Regions from separate parts of the Bacillus paralicheniformis genome, predicted to be linked through region 1. Evidence: riboswitches for the same ligand, from Rfam matches in the RefSeq annotation. Region 1 holds a riboswitch; the other holds the start of a gene.

Region 1 (5,187 bases):
GCTCAGATGAGCTGTTTATTGTTTTGGAAGGAGAGCTGTTGATCGACTTTCAGGACCGTCCCACAGAAGTCCTGAAAGCGAACGATTCCCTGCTGATTCCGAAAGGCGTCATTCACCGGACGCGCGCTGATGTAAGGTCGGTTAACCTTTGTATAGAAAAAACTAATGCGGAAACCGTCCCGTTCGCGGAAGGGAATGTGCTGAAGCTGATACGGTGCAAACCAGCCGGACAACAGCTTCATGCATTCAGCGAGGCGCAGGCCAAATGGGCTCCGCTGCAAAACGTCAGCGGATTCATCAGACAGTGGGGCGGATGGATGGAAACAGAAAACGGGCCGGAAGCCCTTGTCCTCGTGCTTTGGAAATCAAAGCGCGATTATTTGAACTTTATGGCCGATCATCATGATGCAATATATGAAAGAACGAATCAGAAAGGTACGTTCGAATCCATCAACATTACCCTGTTTGAAGAGCCTGCCGAGATATCTAAGACGCTGCAGAACAATACGCCGGCTCCGGTACCGGAATGGACGGTAAAAGGCAGCGGATGATTGCATGATTCCCGGACTCTTTCGTGAATGTGCTATTTGTGTTTACTCTTTTTGAAATGTGGAATGTAAAAACCATAACACTTCAAAAGGAGGAATCGAAAATGGCAAACAATAATGACAACAACAAAATGAGCAGGGAAGAAGCAGGCAGAAAAGGCGGAGAAAAAACAAGCCAAAACCATGATAAAGAATTCTACCAAGAGATCGGTCAAAAAGGCGGAGAAGCCACAAGCAAAAATCATGACAAAGAATTCTACCAGGAAATCGGCGAAAAAGGCGGGGAAGCCACAAGCCGTAATCATGACAAAGAATTCTACCAGGAAATCGGTGAAAAAGGCGGAGAAGCCACAAGCCGAAACCATGATAAAGAATTCTACCAGGAAATCGGTGAAAAGGGCGGAGAAGCCACAAGCAAAAACCATGACAAAGAATTCTACCAGGAGATCGGTCAAAAAGGCGGAGAAGCCACAAGCCGAAACCATGACAAGGAGTTCTATCAAGAAAACGGTGAAAAAGGCGGACGCCAAAGAAGAAGCGGTTAATGTACGGTGAAGAGAGGGGCTGAACATCAGCCCCTCCTTTTTTATGGAAGATGCCTGCCGCTGCCGCACGAGCGCTCATATTAAAATATTATTAATTATTGATCTTCTGAAGAGATTTCCGGTCTGTTTTGTTATATAATTTACAGATGATGCATCAAATTGTAATTATAAAAGTTTGAATGCTAAAAGTTAAGGACTAAAGTACTGGTGGGAGTGTACCGAATGGCAGCGTTGATTAAATTTTTTCAGCATCCTGGGGTCAGGCGTTTTTCAGTTTTTGTTGTATTGGCGGGAGTTTTATATCTGTTCCGCAGCATGATGAATCTCATATTGCTCACATTTATCTTTACGTTTTTGATGAACCGTCTGGAAAATGTGATCCGCGGTTTTTTAAACCGCTTTATTAAAGTCAGCCAGAGACTGATTATTTCCTGTTTGTATGCGGCTCTTGCCATCGCGCTTTCGATCGGCGGTGTGGTCTATTACCCCGTGATCGTCACCCAGATTCAGCAGCTGATCAAACAAGGAAAGTATATTGCTTCTCACCCTGACAGCATTCCTTTTCTCGATATGATCACCGGTATGTTCGGCGATATCAATTTGACATCCTATTTGGAAAAAGGTCTTAACTTTATCTATACATATATCACAGATATTAGCGCGTTTGGCCTGCAGGTGGTTATGTCATTGGTTCTCAGCATGTTCTTATTGATCGAAAAAGACAAGGTCTTGAGCTTAATGGATAAATTTAAGACGAGCAAAATAGCTATTTTCTACGAGGAAATTGCTTACTTTGGTAAAAAATTCACGAGAACGTTCGGAAAGGTGCTTGAGGCTCAGTTTATTATCGCCTCCATCAATTGCGCATTGACGACCATTGCCCTCGCGATTATGGGTTTTCCTCAGCTATTCGGCCTTGCCGTCATGGTGTTTTTCCTCGGGCTGGTTCCGGTCGCAGGTGTTGTGCTCTCCCTTATTCCGTTAAGCATTATCGCCTACAGTATCGGCGGAATCGCTTATATCGTATCACTGGTATTGGTTATCATGATCGTCCATGCGATAGAGGCCTATTTCCTCAATCCGAAACTGATGTCCGCCAAGACGGAGCTGCCGATTTTCTTCACGTTTATCGTGCTGATTTTTTCTGAACATTTCATAGGGATTTGGGGTTTAATTATCGGTATTCCGATATTTGTTTTCCTGCTTGATATCCTTGATGTCACAAGTCAAGAGAAAAGCCGAACAGCGGGCACCCGAAAATAGCATATATTTGTAAATCGGAAAATTTGGTTTACATATTTCGAATTTTCAGGTATAACTGTTATATAACGAAATAGCGCCACACGTTTAATCCTTTAGTAGGAGTGGGGGACCCGATCATTTGGGGTGAATTTTTCTGTTCCCGTGCGAACTGAAAGACGGACATCTCTTCGTCCGAACCCGTCAGCTAACCTCATCAACGTGAAGAGAGTCATGTGGAACCAATTTTAATGGTAAAAGCCCATGGGAGATCTCTCATGGGCTTTTTTTGGAAAGGGGAGATATGTTATATGAAGTTAGCAACAAAAATTATTATCGCTCTATTACTCGGTGCAGCCGTCGGTATTATACTGAACGTCACTTCGCCGGATGTATTTAGCAAGCTTAATACATTTTTATTCGGGCCGCTCGGCACGATCTTCCTCAACTTAATTAAAATGCTCGTTGTACCGATTGTTTTCTTTTCTCTCACTTTAGGGGTAGCAGGACTTGGAGATCCAAAGAAACTGGGCAGAATCGGTGCCAAAACGATTTCTTTCTTTTTAGTTACAACGGCAATTGCCATTATTATCGGACTTATTTTAGCGTTGGTCATCAAACCGGGAACCATCGGAACGTATGATACAAGCGCAGCGGAATATTCAGCACAGAAAGCGCCAAGCATTGCCGAAACGCTTTTGAATATCATTCCGACAAACCCGGTTCAGGCAATGGCTGAAGGAAATATGCTGCAAATCATTGCTTTCTCCATTTTGGTCGGTCTCGGAATTACGATGCTCGGCAAAAAAGCGGACGCTCTTCTCAAAGTGGTTGAACAAGGTAACGATCTAATGATGTATCTCGTCAATCTCGTCATGAAGTTCGCACCGTACGGTACGTTCGGCTTGATTGCCGGGGCAATCGGAAGTCAAGGCTGGGACGCCATTAAAGCAATGGGGCTTTATATGATCGTCGTCATTCTGGCGCTGTTCATCCACACCATCGTCACATACGGCTCAGCGATTGCGTTTTTGGCAAAGCGGAACCCGCTCACATTCTTTAAAGATTTTTCAGAGGTTATGCTTGTTGCCTTCAGTACGTCAAGCAGCAACGCGACGCTTCCGGTTTCGATGGATGTCGCTCAAAGAAAGCTGAAAGTGCCAGAGCCGATCTCAAGCTTTGTTCAGCCGCTTGGAGCTACGATCAACATGGATGGCACGGCAATTATGCAAGGGGTAGCGACGGTCTTTATCGCTCAGGTGTACGGCAATGACCTGTCACTGACACAGCTGTTGATGGTTGTTCTCACCGCAGTGCTTGCCAGCATTGGAACAGCGGGTGTTCCGGGTGTCGGACTGATTATGCTCGCCATGGTTCTTCAAACAGTTGGCCTTCCAGTTGAAGGAATTGCGCTAATATTGGGAATTGACCGACTTCTGGACATGATTCGTACGGCTGTCAATACAACAGGTGATGCAGCATGCGCAGTCATCGTCACCGAAACGGAAAAGAAACACGGCAAAATCGAAGCCCCTCATAGTGAAGTGTCCGTGTAACTCAAAAATGATATAATCAAACAGTGCCTTTTCGGCACTGTTTATTTTTTTGGGAAAGAGGAGGGGGCTATGACAAAGCAGCCTGTTTTACATATAGAAAATGTTGATAAAATCATAGACGGCAAAACGATATTGAAGGATATCCGCTTAACGGCGGATGAAGGGGAGATCATCGGCCTGCTTGGACCGAACGGATCAGGAAAAACGACCCTCATCAAATTGATTACCGGGTTAATTAAAATGAAGAGCGGATCAATTGTCATAAACGGCTTTCCGATTGACCGCCAATTTGAAAAAGCGATCCGGTCGGTCGGAGCCATCGTTGAAAATCCAGAATTTTATCCGTATCTGACAGGCTATGAAAATCTGAAACACTATGCAAATATGCACGCTGGAATCGGTCGGGATAGACTGGCGGAAGTGATCAGCAGGGTCGGGCTAGAAGATGCCGCAGAAGACAAGGTCAAAACATACTCGCTCGGAATGAAACAGCGCCTCGGTATTGCCCAGGCGATTCTTCACCGGCCGAAGCTGCTGATTTTGGACGAGCCGACAAACGGATTGGACCCGGCGGGAATGAAAGATTTCCGCGAACACTTGCGTGAGCTTGCCGAAGAAGAAGGAACGGCGATCCTGTTTGCGACCCACTTGCTGAAGGAAGTGGAAGATTTGTGCGATCGGGTCGTCATTCTTCAACAAGGGAAAATCAAATCAACCGTCGTCCTCAATGATGCGGATGAAAAGCAGGAAAAGGCGATGCTGGAGGTACAGCCCTATGACAAAGCGCTTCAGTGGCTGAAAGACCAGGGATACGAAGCCCGCGCCGAAAAAGGTCTCCTCGCCGTAAAGGTGGCGAAAGCGCAAATTCCTGCTTTAAATCAACAGCTTGTCGCCAATGAGATTGACGTCTATTCGATCGCTCCGTTTAAGCAGTCTCTCGAGGATGAATATATGGCGCGGACGAATGGAACGGAAGAGAGGAATACTGATGTTTAAACTGATTCAAAACGAGCATGTTAAATTGCTGAAGCGAAAAGTAACATTTGTATCGCTGGCGCTGATCGCAGTCTTTCAATTTCTCCTCGCGCTCATAACGAAAAGAATCCTGATGAGCGCCGGGACAGAGGATCATTTTATCGGCTATTTTTCATTCACCCCAAACCTGAATATCCTCTTGCAGGGGCTTTCGATTGTGGTGGCGGCTTCAATTATATCTTTTGAATATGATAAAAAGACGATTAAATTTTTGCTGATCCGCCCTGTCAGAAGAGAAAAAATTCTTGTTTCAAAATACGTGAC
Region 2 (5,187 bases), 2.1 Mb from region 1:
CAGTTCGCGCAGCTGCTGGGTCAGCATTTTCTGCGTAATGTTCGGCATCAGCCGCTTCAGCTCGCTCGTGCGTTTTTTGCCGTGCGTCAAATGGCACAAAATCACACATTTCCATTTACCTCCAATTACTTCAAGTGTAGCTTCGACAGATATATTGTACTTTTTCGGCTTCATGTTCTCCTCCAAACCATAGGAACCGAAAAGTACCTATCTAACATTTTGGTTCCTATCGCACTTAAAAGTGCGTACTTTTTTTTATAGATGATATGTACCATAATATCATTTGCCGGCAGACATTTGCTATACATTAAAAACGAAAGGGGGAAAAAGAATGACTTCTGTTCATGATAAAAAACGCAGTATATTAGCGCTTTTAGCCTTGGCAGCCAGCGCATTTGCCATCGGGACAACCGAATTCATCAGCGTGGGGATTCTGCCTTTAATTGCTGATGACATGAACATTTCAGTGACGACCGCGGGGCTGACTGTATCGTTATACGCTTTGGGCGTGACAGTCGGCGCACCCGTATTGACGTCTGTCACATCGAGTATGCCGAGAAAAGCGCTGTTGCTTGTGATTATGATTATTTTTATGATCGGAAACGGGCTTGCGGCATGTGCCGGAAGCATCGGTGTTTTATTAACCGCCCGCGTGATTTCCGCGTTTTCTCATGGCGTATTTATGTCAATCGGTTCAACGATTGCGGCAAGCCTGGTTCCGGCGGATAAAAGAGCCGGAGCGATATCAATTATGTTTACCGGTCTGACGATTGCGATGATTACCGGAGTTCCCATCGGCACTTTCCTCGGTCAGCTGTTCGGCTGGCGGATTGCTTTTGCGGCGATTGTCGCTGTCGGCGCACTGGCGTTTATCGCCAACAGCTTTCTTGTTCCGGCCGATTTGCCGAAAGGCGTCCGAACGTCTTTCAAGAGCCAATTGAAACTTGTAACCAATGGCCGTCTGCTGCTTTTATTCATCATTACGGCGCTTGGTTATGGAGGAACATTTGTTGTCTTTACGTATTTATCCCCGCTGCTTCAGCATGTGACAGGTTTTAAACAGGAAGCTGTTGCCGTCATTTTGCTTGCTTACGGCATTGCCGTCGCGCTCGGAAATATCATCGGAGGTAAAGCGGCCAACCAAAAACCGCTTACTGCATTATTCTATATGTTCATCGCCCAAGCGGTTGTGCTTCTCATCTTAACGGCGGCTGCTCCTTATCAGGCAGCGGGCTTTATCGTCATCATGCTGATGGGATTTTTAGCATTTATGAATGTCCCCGGGCTCCAGTCCTATGTGGTAATTCTGGCTGAACGGTTTGTTCCGGGGGCGGTAGATGTCGCATCAGCTGTCAATATCGCTGCATTCAACGCCGGGATCGCGATCGGATCTTATACAGGAGGCGCCATCACACAGTCGATCGGTTTGATTCACACTCCATGGGCCGGAGCTTTGATGGTGCTCGGCGCCGTCGCGCTGACGGGCTGGAGCAGGGCGCTGGAACGAAATGACCAAAAACAAAATCAAGCTTTAAAGAAAAACTGCGCATGATGTATACAAAAATATGAGGAGGCCAATTAGATGACGGTAAAAAATCTGCAAGATCGAATCACATTGAATAACGGGACGGACATGCCCTGGTTTGGACTAGGCGTGTTTAAAGTAGAGGAAGGGCCCGAACTGGTGCAAGCCGTAAAAACGGCAATCAAGCACGGCTACCGCAGTATCGATACGGCAGCCATCTACGGAAATGAAGAAGGGGTTGGCCAAGGAATTCGCGAAGGGTTGAAAGAAGCCGGAATTTCTAGAGAAGACTTGTTTGTAACGTCAAAGGTCTGGAATGACGATTTAGGCTATGACGAAACGATTGCAGCCTACGAAGCGAGTCTCGAAAAGCTCGGGCTCGATTACCTGGATTTATACCTGATCCACTGGCCTGTTGAAGGGCGCTATAAAGCGGCGTGGAAAGCCCTTGAAACTCTTTATGAACAAGGGCGCGTAAAAGCAATCGGCGTCAGCAATTTTCACGTTCACCATCTGGAAGACTTGCTGAAAGATGCCGCCGTCAAACCGGTGATCGACCAGGTCGAGTATCACCCGCGGCTCACGCAGAAAGAGCTGCAAGCGTTTTGCCGTTCGCACAGCATCCAGCTTCAAGCATGGTCGCCGCTGATGCAAGGCCAATTGCTCAGCCACCCGCTGCTGAAAGATATCGCGGACAAGCACGGCAAGACACCTGCTCAAGTCATTTTACGCTGGGATTTGCAAAACGGAGTCATCACCATTCCAAAGTCGACAAAAGCGGAGCGAATTGCCCAAAACGCGGACGTATTTGATTTTGAACTGACCCTCGAGGAAATGAAGCAAATTGACGGGCTGAATGAAAACACCCGTGTCGGTCCTGATCCTGATAACTTTGACTTTTAACAAAAAACGGCCCCGTTCGAATTTCCGAGCGGGGCTTCGACACATTTTTTATCCGCCGTTTTTCACAGGTAAAAGCCATAATATGAAAGAGAAAACGAGATATTAAGAGAAAATAGAAGGTAATAAGTCATAAACTGTGTAAAAAAGGTTATAAAATTGATAAACGAGGAAATTTGATCATTTATGAAACTTTACACGATGATTGAACGGGCGTAATATAAATCTCATCAAAAAACTGAATAAAATTTCCAATTAACGTAACCGCTGAATTCCAATTGGAAGCGGGGGAACCAATTTTTTGTGGCGCTGCCACTTGGGGTGAATCCTTTTCAAGGTAAGGTGACTCTTTGCACCTGAATCCGACAGCTAACCTCGCAAGCGTTTAAAGAGAACCAAAAAACGTGCATAAAGCACGGTTTCTTAACTGTGCCCAAAAAAGCCGTAAGAGGTTTGTTCTCTTGCGGCTTTTTTTCGTGCAAAAAACATGAAAGGAGGTGAGCGGAGTGCTGGATATCGTGATGCTGGCCATTGTCGCATTTTTAGCGGGGATGATGTTTCTGTTGCTGAGATGGGCGGGGAAAACCGCTGATCAATCATAAATGTGAAAGGAGTGATTGCCATGGCGCTATTGGCAGCGGGAGCAGCCGCCATGTTTGTCTATTTGACTTATGCTTTATTGAATCCTGAGAAATTTTAATTGTACACAAATTGGGGGTATTGAAATGACGTCGCTCATATCCATCTGTTTTATCCTGCTTGCCGCATTGCTGGCAGCCAAACCAATGGGGCTTTACATAGCGAAGGTATTTGACGGCGCCCCGTCCAAAATCGACCGGTTTTTCCTTCCGGCGGAACGCTTGCTGCTGGAGCTGGGCGGAGTAAAAGGAGAAAACCAATCGTGGAAGAAATACGCCGCCGCGCTGGTTCTCACGAATACGGCGATGATTTTCATCGTTTATCTCGTTTTTCGTCTGCAGGGTGTACTGCCTTTAAATCCTGAAAAGGTCGCGGGAATGGAACCTACACTGGCTTTTAATACGGCAGTCAGTTTTATGACGAATACAAATTTGCAGCATTACAGCGGCGAAAGCGGTCTGTCCATGCTTTCGCAGATGATTGCGATCACCTTTTTAATGTTTGCCGCTCCCGCTACGGCGCTGGCCGCCGCGATTGCGATGATTCGGGGGCTCGCCGGGAAACCGTTCGGCAACTTTTTTGTCGATTTGGTCCGTTCGATCACGCGGATTTTACTGCCGATCACAGTTGTGGTGTCGCTTGTTTTCGTCGCCCTAGGCGTACCGCAGACGCTTGACGGTTCCGTGACAGCCCATACGGTGAGCGGAGGGGAGCAGTCCATTGTTCGGGGGCCGGTGGCGTCCTTTTTATCCATCAAAGAGCTGGGGAACAACGGCGGGGGGTATTTTGGCGTCAACTCTTCTCATCCATTTGAAAATCCGAATGGATGGAGCAATGCGATTCAAATTTTATTAATGCTCTTGATTACCATCTCACTGCCGTTTACGTATGGGAAAATGGTTGGGAATCTGAAGCAAGGCCGCATTCTTTTTGTATCCGCAGGTCTTTTGTTTTTGCTTTCAGCCGGGGCAGCTTTCATGGCGGAATCGCAAGGCAATCCCGTCATCAATCAGCTCGGAATCGAGCACACAGAAGGCAGCATGGAAGGTAAGGAAGTGCGGTTTGGAACATTGAATTCAGCTTTTTATGCGATGGTTACCACCGCGAGCGAGACAGGAGCTGTCAATACGATGCACGACACGCTCACGCCACTAACGGGTCTTTTGGCATTGCTTAATATGATGCTGAACACGGTGTTTGGCGGAATAGGCGCCGGATTGATGAACATGCTTCTATACGCGATGGTTGCGGTTTTTCTGTCGGGCTTAATGGTCGGAAGAACGCCTGAGTTTTTAGGCAAAAAAATTGAAGGAAATGAAATGAAGCTTTTAGCCGTTACTCTGCTGATTCATCCTTTGTTAATCTTAGGGGCGTCAGCGCTTGCCGTCATGACGCAAGCGGGTCAGGCTGCAATTTCAAATCCCGGATTTCACGGGATCAGCCAGATTTTATACGAATATACGTCTTCAGCCGCGAATAACGGTTCAGGATTTGAAGGACTCGGAGACGCGTCGCCTTTTTGGAATATAACAACGGGAATTGTGATGTTTATCGGCCGTTATTTCTCAATTGTCACACTGCTCGCAGTTGCGGGGTCACTTTTGAAAAAGCAAACCGTTCCGGAAACAATCGGAACATTTCGCACCGATTCAAGCCTGTTCAGCGGGATTTTTATCGCTTCGATCCTGATCGTCGGGGCTTTAACATTCTTTCCGGTGCTTGTGTTGGGACCGGCCGCAGAATATTTAACATTACGATAAGGGGGCTTTACTCATGAACGATTTGCATCATTCCAGTCAACAGGCCACACCGGATGCCGTTCACACAACAAAGCAAACGATGAACGACACGATCATCAAAGATGCGGTCAAACATGCCTTTTTAAAATTAGATCCGCGAACTATGATCAAAAATCCGATTATGTTTGTCGTAGAAGTTGGATTTTTCATAACGGTTCTGCTTTCCGTGTTTCCCCGGTTTTTCGGCAGTACGGCGGCTCCCTGGTTCAATCCGGCGGTTTCTTTCATTTTGCTGATCACCGTGTTATTCGCGAATTTCGCCGAAGCGCTGGCTGAAGGAAGAGGAAAGGCACAGGCCGATTCTTTAAAACAGACGAAAAAAGG

The links. A riboswitch is a leader RNA that binds a small molecule or an ion and turns the genes downstream of it on or off. The one in region 1 is predicted to bind cyclic di-AMP.
Region 2: another riboswitch for cyclic di-AMP. It lies ahead of kdpF (K(+)-transporting ATPase subunit F); the one in region 1 lies ahead of CP943_RS03055 (dicarboxylate/amino acid:cation symporter).

Annotation. Positions count from the first base shown of each region.
Region 1 covers NZ_CP023665.1:597,219-602,405, forward strand. The annotation lists partial or broken gene CP943_RS22880 (cupin domain-containing protein) at 1-191, shown strand, start outside; partial or broken gene CP943_RS22885 (DUF4937 domain-containing protein) at 261-551, shown strand; gene gsiB (glucose starvation-inducible protein GsiB) at 653-1,093, shown strand; gene CP943_RS03050 (AI-2E family transporter) at 1,316-2,356, shown strand; cyclic di-AMP (ydaO/yuaA leader) riboswitch at 2,428-2,569, shown strand; gene CP943_RS03055 (dicarboxylate/amino acid:cation symporter) at 2,644-3,888, shown strand; gene CP943_RS03060 (ABC transporter ATP-binding protein) at 3,958-4,884, shown strand; gene CP943_RS03065 (ABC transporter permease) at 4,877-5,187, shown strand, end outside.
Region 2 covers NZ_CP023665.1:2,911,826-2,917,012, reverse strand. The annotation lists gene CP943_RS14880 (winged helix-turn-helix transcriptional regulator) at 1-174, opposite strand, end outside; gene CP943_RS14875 (MFS transporter) at 332-1,552, shown strand; gene CP943_RS14870 (aldo/keto reductase) at 1,583-2,428, shown strand; cyclic di-AMP (ydaO/yuaA leader) riboswitch at 2,681-2,823, shown strand; gene kdpF (K(+)-transporting ATPase subunit F) at 3,048-3,125, shown strand; gene kdpA (potassium-transporting ATPase subunit KdpA) at 3,151-4,824, shown strand; gene kdpB (potassium-transporting ATPase subunit KdpB) at 4,904-5,187, shown strand, end outside.